3 regions of the Nitrobacter winogradskyi Nb-255 genome follow, and region 2 is predicted to be linked to each of the others. Evidence: predicted binding sites of a transcription regulator. Region 2 holds the regulator's gene; each other region holds the start of a gene.

Region 1 (4,650 bases), 1.3 Mb from region 2:
GCGCTGCACCGGAACGCGGCTGCTGCGGTTCCAGGGAATGAGATCTCTCATGCTCATGTTGTGCCTCCTATCTCAAACGGGGGCGCGCGTGGCCAAGGCCACACGCGACCACCTCCAGCCGGCCCGATCGGACTTACGATCAGGCCGCTTGCTTCTGCTCGATTTGTTGGGTCTCGCTGCGGAAAGGACCGGATTTGATCGCGATCCGGCGCGGCTTCATGGCCTCCGGCAATTCGCGCACCAGGTCGACCTGCAGGAGCCCGTCCTCGAACGAGGCGCCCTTCACCTCGACGTAGTCGGCGAGGTTGAACTGGCGCCGGAACGGACGCCCGGAGATGCCCTGGTAGAGGTACTCGCGATCATCCTTCTCGGCCTTGCGGCCTTCCACGGTAAGCATGTTCTGCTCCGCCGTGACGGTGATCTCCTCCGGCTTGAAGCCAGCCAGAGCCAGCGAGATGCGATAGTTGTCCTCACCGGTCCGCGCGATGTTGTAGGGCGGGTAATTGTCCTCGCCCGCCAACCGAAGCGAATCGTCGATGAGATCGACGAGGCGATCAAAACCGACGGTCGATCGCCAGATGGGTGTGAGATCGAAGTCTCTCATAGCCACATCCTCCATTGAGCAACATGGTACGAGGGGCGCCCAAAGAGCCGACGCCCCTTTGGACTTTGCCGATCCCCGACGGGGCGATCGGCGATTTGCGATTTAGGAAAGCTGGTCGCGGCGTCAAGGGGCCTGCCCGTCGTCAAGAGCATTCGAAGCCAGTTGCCCCTGCCACTTCGTCGGGCCAGCCACTGAATCGCCGTGCCGGCACCTAACCGCGCTATTTGTGTTGCGGCGGTCTGTAGCCGTGCTCAGCCAGCCTCGCGGGCGAAGACGTGCTCGCCGTCGTCGGTCCCAGTCGAAGAGAATCATGATCGCCAAGACCATCGCCACAAAGGCGACGCTCGAGGAACTGTGCAGCGCCTGGGCAAGGCGTTGCCTAATGAGGGCCGGCTGCCGCGCAGCACCGAGCTGGTCGAACCCCTATTATCTCGGATGATGAAACAGGTGCGACAGCGACGTCAGCTCTATGCGTGACAATGGCGCCGTCAACCGCCCGCCATTCGGCCGGCCGGATCAGCCGCCGGTGCGCGACCCTGACCGAGTGCAGCGCGCCTTCGAGTTCGCGCTGCCAATAGTCAAGGAAGCCATGGAGCGTCGGGAAAGTCCGGCGCCGTATCGTAATCCTGCCAGACATAGAGTTGCAGGACAGCCGGGTGGTCCGGCAAATGGTAGTGGATTTCCGCGGTGGTCAATCCATAGCCGTGCCATTGCAGCAAAAACTCCCGGCTCGCAGCCATTGGTTCCGGTCCTCCAAAGTTGCGGCTTGATGCTTCACGTGGTCGGAGGGCAAACGGTGTTGTCAGCTGGAAATGCCGGCGTCCTGGCAGGGGGCCGAGCGAGATCGTCCAGTCGACGCAGTGCGTCCATGACGTCGTCGAACGACACCGGCGCGGGGGTACCAGGGATTTGACGCAAGGCTGGCATGGACTCGACCGCGCAGGCGTCCGACGCCCAGGACGAAAGAATGGCCCGCTTCTCCGAAAGACCAAGGTGCGGATCGTCGATGACCTCGCGTGGATGCTTGTAGAACTGCGCCGGATTCAAAAGCCGATCGAGATGCGGATCGTCGGTGCTGAGATGAGACGGCGATGTCGCGTGCTTGCTCGTTCCCACCATGGCGGTCTCCTGATTCCAATGCTCCTTTCCGAAGAGTGCGCAGGGTTTCCCAAGAGTGCGCAGGGGCCGCTCGGGCCCGGCATCAGCGATGATTTTGGTAGGACCTTTTTTTCTTCAAGAGGGCAGGCTTTGACCGCTAGGGCGAGCGATGCACAGAAAACTTCAAGTATATCAATGCATTAAGGTGCATTGGCGCTCCAGGGCGCGGAGTGCCAAAAATTTTGCGCCGACCTCTTGAACTCGATTTTTCCCGATCCTAGCTCGATTTCCGCGCCGGCCGGCGACACCGGCTTGCGCCTTATAACATCGCTGATCTGAGCAAGGAGGATTTGCATGCATTTCCGCCCGCTGCACGACCGTGTCGTCGTGCGTCGTATTGATGCCGAGGAGAAGACCACCGGGGGCATCATCATTCCCGACACCGCAAAGGAAAAGCCGCAGGAAGGCGAGATTGTTGCCGCCGGTCCCGGTGCCCGCAACGAGAAGGGCGAACTCGTCCCCCTCGATGTGAAAGCCGGTGACCATATCCTCTTCGGCAAATGGTCCGGCACCGAGGTCAAGATCGACGGCGAGGAACTGCTCATCATGAAGGAGAGCGACATCCTTGGCGTCGTCGAGAAGGTCGGGACGATCAAGAAGGCGGCCTGACGAGATCATCCACTCATCATCAACATCGCTGAGAAAGGAGGTTACAGCCATGGCTGCCAAGGAAGTGAGGTTCTCGTCGGACGCGCGGGAAAAGATGCTGCGCGGCGTGGACACGCTTGCAAATGCGGTCAAGGTCACGCTCGGCCCCAAGGGACGCAACGTCGTTATCGAGAAGTCGTTCGGTGCGCCCCGCATCACCAAGGACGGCGTCACCGTCGCCAAGGAGATCGAGCTCGACGACAAGTTCGAGAATATGGGCGCGCAGATGGTGCGCGAGGTGGCGTCCAAGACCAACGATCTCGCCGGCGACGGGACGACGACCGCGACGGTGCTGGCGCAGGCGATTGTTAAGGAAGGTGCCAAGGCGGTGGCGGCCGGTATGAACCCGATGGACCTCAAGCGCGGCATCGATCTCGCCGTCGAGGCCGTCGTCAAGGACCTCACCAAGAATGCCAAGAAGATCACATCCAATTCCGAGATCGCGCAGGTTGCGACCATCTCGGCCAACGGGGATACCGAGATCGGTCGGTTCCTCGCCGAGGCCATGCAGAAGGTCGGCAACGAAGGCGTAATCACGGTCGAAGAGGCGAAGAGCCTGGAGACCGAGCTCGAAGTGGTCGAAGGCATGCAGTTCGACCGCGGCTACGTTTCCCCGTATTTCGTGACCGACGCCGAGAAGATGCGTGTGGAGTTCGAAGATCCCTATGTTCTGATCCACGAGAAGAAGCTCTCCGGCCTGCAAGCGATGGTGCCGCTTCTCGAATCCGTCGTTCAGTCCGGCAAGCCGCTCCTGGTCATCGCGGAGGATGTCGAGGGCGAGGCGCTCGCGACGCTGGTCGTCAACAAGTTGCGCGGCGGCCTCAAGGTTGCGGCCGTCAAGGCGCCGGGCTTCGGTGACCGCCGCAAGGCCATGCTCGAGGACATCGCGATCCTCACTGGCGGCACGGCGATCTCCGAGGATCTCGGGATCAAGCTCGAGAACGTGACGCTCAATATGCTCGGCCGCGCCAAGAAGGTCGTGATCGACAAGGAGAATACCACGATCGTCGATGGCGCCGGCCGCAAGAAGGACATCGAAGCGCGCGTGACCCAGATCAAGGCGCAGATCGAGGAGACCACGTCCGACTACGACCGCGAGAAGCTGCAGGAGCGTCTTGCCAAGCTCGCGGGAGGCGTCGCGGTAATCCGTGTTGGCGGGGCCACTGAGGTCGAGGTCAAGGAGCGCAAGGATCGTGTCGACGATGCAATGCATGCGACCCGCGCGGCGGTCGAGGAGGGCATTCTGCCGGGCGGTGGTGTGGCGTTGTTACGCGCCCTGAAGGCGCTCGACGCTGTCAAACCGGATAACCCCGATCAGAAGGCCGGCGTCGACATCGTGCGCCGTGCGATCCAGGTGCCTGCCCGGCAGATCATCCAGAATGCCGGCGAGGACGGTTCTCTGGTCGTCGGCAAGCTCTTGGAGAAGAATACCTACAATTGGGGCTTCAACGCCGCGACCGGCGAATATCAAGACCTGGTCGGGGTCGGCGTGATTGATCCCGCCAAGGTCGTCCGCACGGCGTTGCAGGACGCAGCCTCAGTCGCTTCGTTGTTGATCACGACCGAAGCGCTGGTGGCCGAGAAGCCGAAGAAGGACGTGGCTCCCGCGCTTCCGCCCGGCGGCGGCATGGACTTCTGATAGGTCCCTGAGACCCGCAGTTCCTGCGGGTCTCTTCTTCTTCTTCTGCTGCTGTGTCCGACAGGAACGGCGACATGCCGCGCGGGCCCTACGGCCGTGCGGGATGACTGTCCATGCTTCGCTCACATGAGGAGGTCTTTGCTGATGAAAATCGCCCAGATTGCACCGCTCGCGGAATGCTGTCCGCCCAAGCTCTATGGGGGCACGGAGCGGATCGTGTCCTATCTCACCGAGGAACTGGTCCGCCAGGGCCACGAGGTGACATTATTCGCCAGCGGAGACTCGCGAACGCAGGCGAAACTGGTTCGCTGCTCCGACATGGCGCTTCGTCTCAATCCGACGGTGAGGGACCACACACCCTATCACGTAATGATGCTCGATTCTGTCCGTGGCGAGGCGGACGAGTTCGATGTCCTGCATTTCCATATCGACTTGTTGCACTTCCCGCTCATCCGCGACATTGCCGATCGCACAGTCACGACACTACACGGTCGCCTCGACCTGCCTGACTTAAAGCCATTCTATGCCGCCTTCCCGGAGATTCCGCTGGTCTCGATCTCTCGCGATCAGCGCCGTCCGCTCGCGCGTCCGATCAATTGGG
Region 2 (4,650 bases):
CCCCGCCGCATGCAGGTCGAAAAACGGCGTCCCCGCTTCGATCGTCAATTGATAGAGCGACAGATGCTCCGCCGCCTCCGAGATCGCGCGCTGCAACTCCCCGGCCCACATCGCCGGTGTCTGGTCCGGACGCGCATAGATCAGATCGAAGGAATAGCGATCGAAGACCGAGCGCGCGATCGCAACCGCATCCTGCGCCTCGCGCGCCGTGTGCAGCCGACCGAGCGCCTTCAGCGAGGAATCGTCGAGCGCCTGCACCCCGAGCGAGACCCGATTGACGCCCGCGGCGCGGTAGCCGCGGAATCGTGTGGCCTCCACGCTGGTCGGATTGGCTTCCAGCGTGACCTCGACGTCATCGGCAACGCTCCAATGCTTTCCGATTGCGTCGAGAATGGCGCCCACGGTCTGCGGCCGCATCAGGGACGGCGTGCCGCCGCCGAGGAAAATCGAGGACACCGTGCGTCCGCGCGAGCGGGCCGCCGTGGTCTCGATCTCGCGCGCGAAAGCCCGTGTAAAGCGTTCTTCATCGATCGGCGCGTGGCGCACGTGACTGTTGAAATCGCAATACGGACACTTCGACAGGCAGAACGGCCAGTGGATGTAAACGCCGAACGCAGCGGCCGGATCAGCGGGGCTCAAGGGCAATCTCCGCCAGTTTCACGAATGCGCGGGCGCGATGCGACAGGCCAAGACCGCGCGGCGGAAGCCCATGCTTCTCGATGCCGGCCATCTCGCCGAAGGTGCGGCCGTGCCCGTCCGGCAGAAATACCGGATCATAGCCGAAACCGGCCGTGCCCCGCGGCGGCCAGACCAGCGTGCCGTCCACGCGGCCTTCGACTTCCTGGAGATGGCCGTCCGGCCACGCGACGCAGAGCGCCGAAATGAAGTGAGCCTTACGCTGGTCCGCGCTGGTCGCGCCGCGCTCCTGCAGAAGGCGCTCGATCCGCGCCATCGCCGCGGAAAAATCCGCAGGTTTGCCGGCCCATCGTGCGGAGTGGATGCCCGGCGCGCCGTCGAGCGCATCGACGACCAGGCCGGAATCATCGGCAAAGGCCGGAAGCTTTGCGCTCAGGGCAGCAGAGGTCGCCTTGATCCGGGCATTGGCGCGGAAATCCTCGCCTGTTTCCTCAGGCTCGTCGAGACCGAGTTCGCCCGCGGAGACCGCTTCGACGCCATAAGGCGCAAGCAGCTCGCGGATCTCGGCGAGCTTGCCGGGATTGTGGGTGGCGATCACGAGCTTGCCGGCGATTCGACGATGCATGACCGATCGGACTTCAGCTTCTTGTTCTGAAAGGTTTTCCTGACGCGACGGGAAGCCCGCTTCGCTGGAAAACGCGACAGGACGCAAGTCCTGCGGATGAACCGCGCAAGCGGCGAATCACGCCACCGCCATTTTCTGCAAATCCACCAGCCGCGCGACCCCTTTTTTCGCCAGCGCCATCAGCGCGAGAAACTCATCATCGGAGAAAGGCACCTTTTCGGCGGTTCCCTGCACCTCGATGATGCGTCCTTCGCCGGTCATCACGAAGTTTGCGTCTGTATCGGCTTCCGAATCCTCGGCATAGTCTAGATCGAGGACAGGCGTGCCGTTGTAGATGCCGCAGGAGATCGCCGCGACATTGCCTCGAAGCACGCCGGCCTTGAGCATGTTGCGGGCCTTCATCCAGTTGACGCAGTCGGCCAGCGCGACCCAGGCGCCGGTGATCGACGCGGTGCGCGTGCCGCCGTCGGCCTGAATGACGTCGCAATCGATCGTGATCTGGCGCTCGCCGAGCGCCTCGAGATCGACCGCGGCCCGCAGGGAACGGCCGATCAGGCGCTGGATTTCGACGGTCCGGCCGCCCTGCTTGCCGGCGGAGGCCTCGCGCCGGGTCCGCTCCAGCGTGGCGCGAGGCAGCATTCCGTATTCGGCCGTCACCCAGCCCCGGCCCTGGCCCTTGAGCCATGGCGGCAGCCGCTCCTCGAGCGTCGCGGTGACCAGCACATGGGTATCGCCGAACTTCACCAAGCAGGAGCCTTCGGCGTATTTGACCACGCCTCGTTCCAGCGACACGGCGCGCAGTTCATCCGGTGCACGACGGCTAGGTCGCATGGGAACCCCTCCAGCAATTCATGAGAATCTTCGTGCCGTGCTTTTAGGGGTGGGGAGCCGCACCGGCAAGGGTCAGACTTGCAATTGCTCTCAGAACCGCAATTGCCCAAAGCCTGCTTGTAACTGGTGCGAGGGAGAGACAGATTAGAAGCGGTCTCAGGCACGACGAACATTATGCGCGGGAGATAATAGCGTTGGCCCATCACGATCCGATTGGTCTGATTGCACCGAACGCCGGGCTTGCCCAGTTGAACGAGCGCTCGCGCGACATTTTTCGCCAGATCGTCGAGAGCTATCTTGCAACGGGCGAACCCGTGGGCTCCCGCAACATTTCCCGGCTGATCGCGGTGCCGCTCTCTCCGGCCTCGGTCCGCAATGTGATGTCCGATCTCGAACAGCTCGGGCTGATTTACGCGCCGCACACCTCGGCCGGGCGCCTGCCGACCGAGCTCGGCCTGCGTTTTTTTGTCGATGCCCTGATGCAGGTTGGAGATCTCACCGAACCGGAACGCCAATCGATCCAGAGCCAGCTCGCGTCGGTCGGCAAGGCGCAATCGGTCGAGGCCGCGCTGGAGGAAGCCTTGACGCGGCTGTCCGGATTGACCCGGACGGCGGCGGTGGTGCTGACGGCGAAATCAAACGTGCGCTTGAAGCATATCGAGTTTGTCAGGCTGGAGCCCGACAAGGCGCTGGTGGTGCTGGTCGCAGAAGACGGACAGGTCGAAAATCGCGTGCTGACGCTCCCTTCCGGCGTTCCGGCCTCAGCGCTGACGGAAGCATCCAATTTTCTGAATGCCCGGATTCGCGGCCGGACGCTCGCCGAGGCCCGGCTCGAGCTGGAAACCGCGCTGGCGCAAAGCAAGGCGGAGCTCGATCAGCTCACACAAAAAATCGTCGCGGCCGGAATCGCGAGCTGGTCCGGCGGCGACAGCGACGACCGCCAATTGATCGTGCGAGGCCACGCCAACCTGCTCGAGGACCTGCACGCGATGGAGGACCTCGAACGGGTGCGGCTATTGTTCGACGACCTTGAAACCAAGCGCGAGGTGATCGATCTGCTTGGCCGCGCCGAGCGCGCCGACGGCGTGCGGATCTTCATCGGCTCGGAAAACAAGCTGTTCTCGCTGTCCGGATCATCGACGATCATCGCACCCTACAGCGATGGCGCCGGTCATATCGTTGGCGTTCTCGGCGTGATCGGACCCACCCGGCTGAACTACGCGCGCGTGATCCCGATGGTGGACTACGCCGCGCGCATCGTCAGCCAGATGCTCGGCAGGTGAGCCGGACCCGCCACGCTTGATTTTTACGCCTGAACCACGATATCCCGCACGACCATTCCTTTCCATTCGAGACAATTGCGAGAAGGCTGCGTAATGACCGATTCCGACGGCAAAACAGACAAGTCCGGCGAACCGGCTGCGGAGGTCGAGCCGGTGGTATCCAAGCCGTATGTCATGCCGGACGATCCCGAGGACGATGCGCTCGACGCGCTGAACAAGCAGCTCGCAGAGGCGAAAGATCGGACGTTGCGCACGCTGGCGGAGATGGAGAATCTGCGCAAGCGTACGGCGCGGGAGGTCTCGGACGCTCGAACCTACGGCATCTCGGGCTTCGCGCGCGACGTTCTGGAGATCGCCGACAATCTGCAGCGCGCGCTTGATGCGGTGCCGGCGGACGCTCGCGCGGCGCCAGATCCCGGCCTGAAAGCCCTGATCGAGGGCGTGGAGCTGACCGAACGCTCGCTGCACAACGCTCTGGAAAAGCATGGCGTGAAAAAATTTGATCCGGCGGGCGAAAAATTCGATCCCAACGTCCATCAGGCCATGTACGAAGTTCCCGATCCGTCGATCCCCGTCGGCACGGTCGCCCAGGTCATTCAAGCCGGCTACATGATCGGAGAGCGGGTGCTGCGCCCGGCGCTGGTGGGCGTTGCGAAGGGCGGAGCCAAGGCGGCCGCGCCGGAATAATGGCAGCGCGCGTCGGATCAAGATCACGGAGCCACGCTTCTGATTTGAATCAGAAGCGTGAGAGGTTAACGCGGCCGGATACCGTCACGAACCGCGCGGAAGCGCGGAAAAACGTCCGACCATTCGCTCCGCGGCGTGCTTCCGATCAGACGCATCGCCGTTTTTCCGCTGCCGAACACGAGCCACTGCACCACGGTTACCGGCGTATTCGTTCGCGTGTTGGTGCCATCGATTCGCGTTTCGAAGCCGGGCGATCCGTTGATCCGGATCGGCTCCGACATGGTGATGCGTCCCTCACGCAGGTTCGGGATCGTGGCTGCGACGTCGCGCGCGAACCGGCTCCGATCATCCGGCCGCTCCGGGACCGAACCGATCGGGCTGATGATGATGAAGGCTCTGCTGTCGATGTTGTTTTCCGTTTCCGCATCGGACAACAGGATGACGGCTCCCGGCGTAAGCGTCCGGATCAATTTGAAGGAGCTCAGTTCGCTCAGCTTGAAGGGCAGCAGGCCCAGTTGCTCCTCGAGCGGGACTTCCTTGCGCAGGGCGACCGTTGCGAACATCTTCTGCACGGCCTCATCGGAATAG
Region 3 (4,650 bases), 830 kb from region 2:
TCGATGACATCCCGGTTGCGCATCCGGATGCAGCCGGATGATACGTTGGTGCCGATCGTCCACGGCTCGTTCGAACCGTGGATGCGGTAGAGTGAAGAGCCGAGGTACATCGCGCGCGCGCCGAGCGGATTCTGGGGCCCGCCCACCATGTGGCGCGGCAGATCGGGGCGGCGCTTCAGCATCTCCGCGGGTGGAGTCCAGGCGGGCCATTCCCTCTTTGCCGAGATCGTCTTGGTGCCGGCCCACAGAAAGCCGGGCTTGCCGACGCCGACGCCATAGCGAAGCGCCTTGCCGCCGCCCTGCACGAGATAGAGAAACTTGTTCGACGTATCGATGACGATGGTGCCGGCGGCTTCCTTGCCGTGATACTCGACGAGTTGCCGCTCGAATTTCGGATCGAATGCGGGATGCGCGGCCTCGCTCGCGTCCTGCTCCGGCATGGTCTGCTGCGGTTGCGGCGCATAAAGCGGACGCGAATCATAAGGCTCCTGCTGATAATGCGATCCCTGCCGCTGGTTATCTCCAAACAGCAACTCGATGAAGCCGCCGCCCATGTCGCGCCGTCCCGCATATGCAAGATGTTGCCCGGTCGGCTGCGGCGCGGATTGACCGGCGTAAACGACGGTCGGCTCGGTGAAGAACCTGGCTTGCAAGTCTCTTGCAGACGCCTGCTGGATTCCGAGGTCGGCAAGCGACACGCCCGCCAGAAGCGCGAAGGGTATGTGTCTGAACATCGACGTACTCTGCACTGTTTCGCCGTGGATGGTCGCCGGGAAGCCGCGTCGATCGTGGCGCCCTTCCCGCACAGTGAATAAGAATCCAAACCCGCGTCGGTTTGGTAAACAGAACGATCGTTGGATTCATCACACCGTCGGATGTGACGGGGTTCTTTCCCGTAGCGTTTATTTTCCATGAACGAACGAGCATCGCTCCCCGCGAGGAAACGCTCCGCGAGAAAGCAAGTGGATTCACGGCAAGCGATTTCCACATGAACCGGGCGTTAAAACACGCCGGTGTAAAACCGGACGAATCCAGAAGCCGGAGAGTCCGATGGCCGTTCAACGCAAGCGCTTCCGCGTCGAGGAAATCCTGAGCGGCGGCACGCCGGCTATCGCAACCCTCGACGAGGCGCCAATGCCGGTGCATCGCGAGATCATGGCGGAGCTGCGGGCGATCCGCCAGCAGATGGGAGCGCCGCACCGCAGCGATCCGAAGCAGAGCGACGCGGACAACGAGCCAGACGCCGGTCGCGAGGCCACCGATGCTCAGGCGCTGCTGCAAACCTACCGCACACAGATCGAACAGTGTGAAAAGCTCAAGACCGAGCTCGATTTGATCTATGAAGCCATCAACCGCACCAAGCAGGAGATTGCGGTTCTGCATGGAAAGAGCTTCGACGGCAACGAGATGGCGAAGGTCACCGACGAGCTTGACGCCGTGGTGGGAGGTACCGAGCAGGCGACCCAACGGATCCTGGAGGCGGCCGAGGCGATCGATCAGTCAGCCGGCGCGCTGTCCGGCGCGGCTTCCCCGGAGCAGGCCCGGCTGCTGAGCGAGGACATCCAGGAGCGCGTGATCTCTATTTTCGAGGCGTGCAACTTCCAGGATCTCACCGGCCAGCGCATCGCCAAGGTGATGAGCACGATGACGTTCATCGAACATCACATCAATGTCATGATGGATATCTGGGGCGGCGTCGACGCCATCCGCGCCCATGCTCCGCCGGTCATCGACAACCGCGTCGGCGATGCGAAACTGCTCAACGGCCCGAAGCTCGAAGGCGACGAGGGGCACGCCTCCCAGGACGATATCGACGCGCTGTTCGGTTAGATCCTGCCGAGCCAGGTTCGACCATACACTAACCCGACGCTCAGCGCTTCGGCGCGCAGCGGATATAAACCATGTTGCCATAGCGGGTCGCCGCGTCCGGATCGATGAAGCGCGTGACCAGCACGCGGCCATCGAAGGAGACGATCTCGCGGTCTTTCGGGCCGCCGGGCGGACCTTCCGGCCCGATGTAGTTCTTGCCGCTCTGGCTGCCCTTGAGCCGCAGCTCCTGCGGCGTCGCCTCATCGGCAAGATGCATGATGACGCCGCCATTGCCGCCCGCGCTGATCACATAGGGATTGCGGCACTGCGACTTTGCCGCCGCCTCGGTCCGCGCCCGGTCGTTCGGGTTCTGATAGGATGCAAGGCCCCACCGTCCGACCAGTTCCTCGGCGCGGATCGAGGCCGGAAGCTCAGGCTCGACGGGCGGCTGGGGCGGCTGCGCCGGCTGCGGCGACAGTCCGATCGAGCCGATCGATCCGCATCCGCCGAGAAAAACCGCCAGGGCCGCGGCCGCCCCAAGGTTCAAAGCCGCGCGTCCGCCGTCTGATCTGACCATTGTCAAGTTCCCCGATCGAATTCCCGGCCGCTGCGCCCCAGGCGACCGAGCCTATAGTAAGTGAGGTCGCGGCACCCGCTTTCGCCGACACGGAGAAGCCACGACATGATTGCGTCTATCCTACACCCCTCACTAACAGCTTAAGGGGCTTGCTTGACAGCATGGCTGCCAAGCCATATTCCCGCCAATGAGTGGCACTCTCGCAATACGATTGCCAAAAGGTACGAATCGCTCGGCCGCCGCGGATCAGAGCGCATGCATCCCGTCGATGGCAATTCAGAGTCCTGCGAACCCCCTGGAGGAGCGTTATGGCTAAGACCAAATTTCGTCCGCTGCATGACCGTGTCGTGGTCAAACGGATCGACGCCGAGGAAAAGACCAAAGGCGGCATCATCATTCCCGACTCGGCAAAGGAGAAGCCCTCGCAGGGCGAGGTCGTGGCGGTCGGTCCCGGCGGACGCGACGAAACCGGCAAGCTCACGCCTGTCGATATCAAGGTCGGCGACAAGGTGCTGTTCGGCAAATGGTCGGGCACCGAGATCAAGCTCGACGGCCAGGAACTCCTTATCATGAAGGAGTCCGACATCATGGGCGTGGTCGGCTAGCCGTATCACATCTTCCCCTCGTCATGGCCGGGCTTGTCCCGGCCATCCACGTCTTATCCGTTTCGGCGCGACAAAGACGTGGATGCCCGGACGAACGCGGGCATGACGAAAGCAAAACGATCGTATCATCAGGAGCACTGTAAATGGCCGCCAAAGACGTCAAGTTTTCCGGCGACGCGCGTCAACGCATGCTGCGCGGCGTCGATATTCTCGCCGATGCGGTGAAGGTGACGCTCGGCCCGAAAGGCCGCAACGTCGTGATCGAGAGGAGCTTCGGCGCGCCCCGCATCACCAAGGACGGCGTCACCGTCGCCAAGGAGATCGAGCTCGAGGACAGGTTCGAGAACATGGGCGCCCAGATGGTGCGCGAGGTCGCCTCCAAGACCAACGATCTCGCCGGCGACGGCACCACCACCGCCACGGTGCTGGCGCAGGCCATCGTCCGCGAGGGCGCGAAGGCGGTTGCCGCCGGCATGAACCCCATGGACCTCAAGCGCGGCATCGACATCGCCGTCGCAGCGGTTGTGAAGGACATCGGCAAGCGCGCGAAGGCGGTCGCCTCCTCGGCCGAAGTCGCTCAGGTCGGCACCATCTCGTCCAATGGCGACGCCTCGATCGGCAAGATGATCGCGCAGGCGATGCAGAAGGTCGGCAATGACGGCGTCATCACCGTCGAGGAGAACAAGTCGCTCGAAACCGACGTCGACATCGTGGAGGGCATGAAGTTCGATCGCGGCTATCTGAGCCCCTACTTCGTGACCAACGCGGAGAAAATGGCTGCTGAACTCGACGACGCCTACATCCTGCTGCACGAGAAGAAGCTGACCGGCCTTCAGGCCTTGCTGCCGGTGCTCGAAGCGGTCGTGAAATCCGGCAAGCCGCTGCTGATCGTCGCGGAAGACGTCGAAGGCGAGGCGCTGGCAGCCCTGGTGGTCAATCGGCTTCGGGGCGGCCTGAAGGTGGCCGCGGTGAAGGCGCCCGGCTTCGGCGATCGCCGCAAGGCCATGCTGGAGGACATCGCCATCCTGACCAGCGGCCAGCTCATCTCCGACGAACTCGGCATGAAGCTCGAAAACGTCACCCTGAACATGCTTGGCCGCGCCAAGAAGGTGCTGATCGACAAGGAGAACACCACCATCGTCAACGGCGCGGGCAAGAAAAAGGACATCGAGGCACGCGTCGGACAGATCAGGGCGCGGATCGAGGAGACCACCTCCGACTATGACCGCGAGAAGCTGCAGGAACGCCTGGCCAAGCTCGCAGGCGGCGTCGCGGTCATCCGTGTCGGAGGCGCGACCGAGATCGAGGTCAAGGAAAAGAAGGATCGTGTCGAGGACGCCCTCAACGCCACGCGCGCCGCGGTCGAGGAAGGCATCGTGCCCGGCGGCGGCACCGCGCTGCTGCGGGCCAGGAAGGCGGTCGGCCGCATCAACAACGACAACTCCGATGTGCAGGCCGGCATCAACATCGTGCTGAAGGCGCTGGAAGCCCCGATCCGCCAGATCGCGGAAAACGCCGGCGTCGAGGGCTCCATCGTGGTGGGCAAAATCCTCGAAAACAAGACCGAGACCTTCGGCTTCGACGCCCAGAAGGAAGAGTATGTCGACATGGTCGCCAAGGGCATCATCGATCCGGCCAAGGTCGTGCGCACCGCCTTGC

What was found. Region 2 encodes HrcA, which represses chaperone genes, less so after heat shock. Its sites were predicted from a motif close to GTTAGCACTCNCNNNNNGNGAGTGCTAAC; they were not measured.
Region 1: groES (co-chaperone GroES) is a predicted target of HrcA. The motif match lies at 1,912-1,940, and genes of this name have one in related genera.
Region 3: NWI_RS13380 (co-chaperone GroES) is a predicted target of HrcA. The motif match lies at 2,577-2,605, and genes of this name have one in related genera.

The regions. Positions count from the first base shown of each region.
Region 1 covers NC_007406.1:2,309,127-2,313,776, reverse strand. The annotation lists gene NWI_RS11050 (Hsp20/alpha crystallin family protein) at 1-57, opposite strand, end outside; gene NWI_RS11045 (Hsp20 family protein) at 140-604, opposite strand; partial or broken gene NWI_RS11040 (usg protein) at 1,074-1,344, opposite strand; gene NWI_RS11035 (hypothetical protein) at 1,379-1,723, opposite strand; gene groES (co-chaperone GroES) at 2,057-2,371, shown strand; gene groL (chaperonin GroEL) at 2,421-4,049, shown strand; gene NWI_RS11020 (glycosyltransferase family 4 protein) at 4,194-4,650, shown strand, end outside.
Region 2 covers NC_007406.1:221,685-226,334, forward strand. The annotation lists gene hemW (radical SAM family heme chaperone HemW) at 1-639, opposite strand, end outside; gene rdgB (RdgB/HAM1 family non-canonical purine NTP pyrophosphatase) at 626-1,261, opposite strand; gene rph (ribonuclease PH) at 1,379-2,092, opposite strand; gene hrcA (heat-inducible transcriptional repressor HrcA) at 2,287-3,375, shown strand; gene grpE (nucleotide exchange factor GrpE) at 3,469-4,062, shown strand; gene NWI_RS01025 (hypothetical protein) at 4,128-4,650, opposite strand, start outside.
Region 3 covers NC_007406.1:2,794,041-2,798,690, forward strand. The annotation lists gene NWI_RS13365 (L,D-transpeptidase) at 1-734, opposite strand, end outside; gene NWI_RS13370 (protein phosphatase CheZ) at 1,051-1,830, shown strand; gene NWI_RS13375 (hypothetical protein) at 1,871-2,386, opposite strand; gene NWI_RS13380 (co-chaperone GroES) at 2,695-2,991, shown strand; gene groL (chaperonin GroEL) at 3,135-4,650, shown strand, end outside.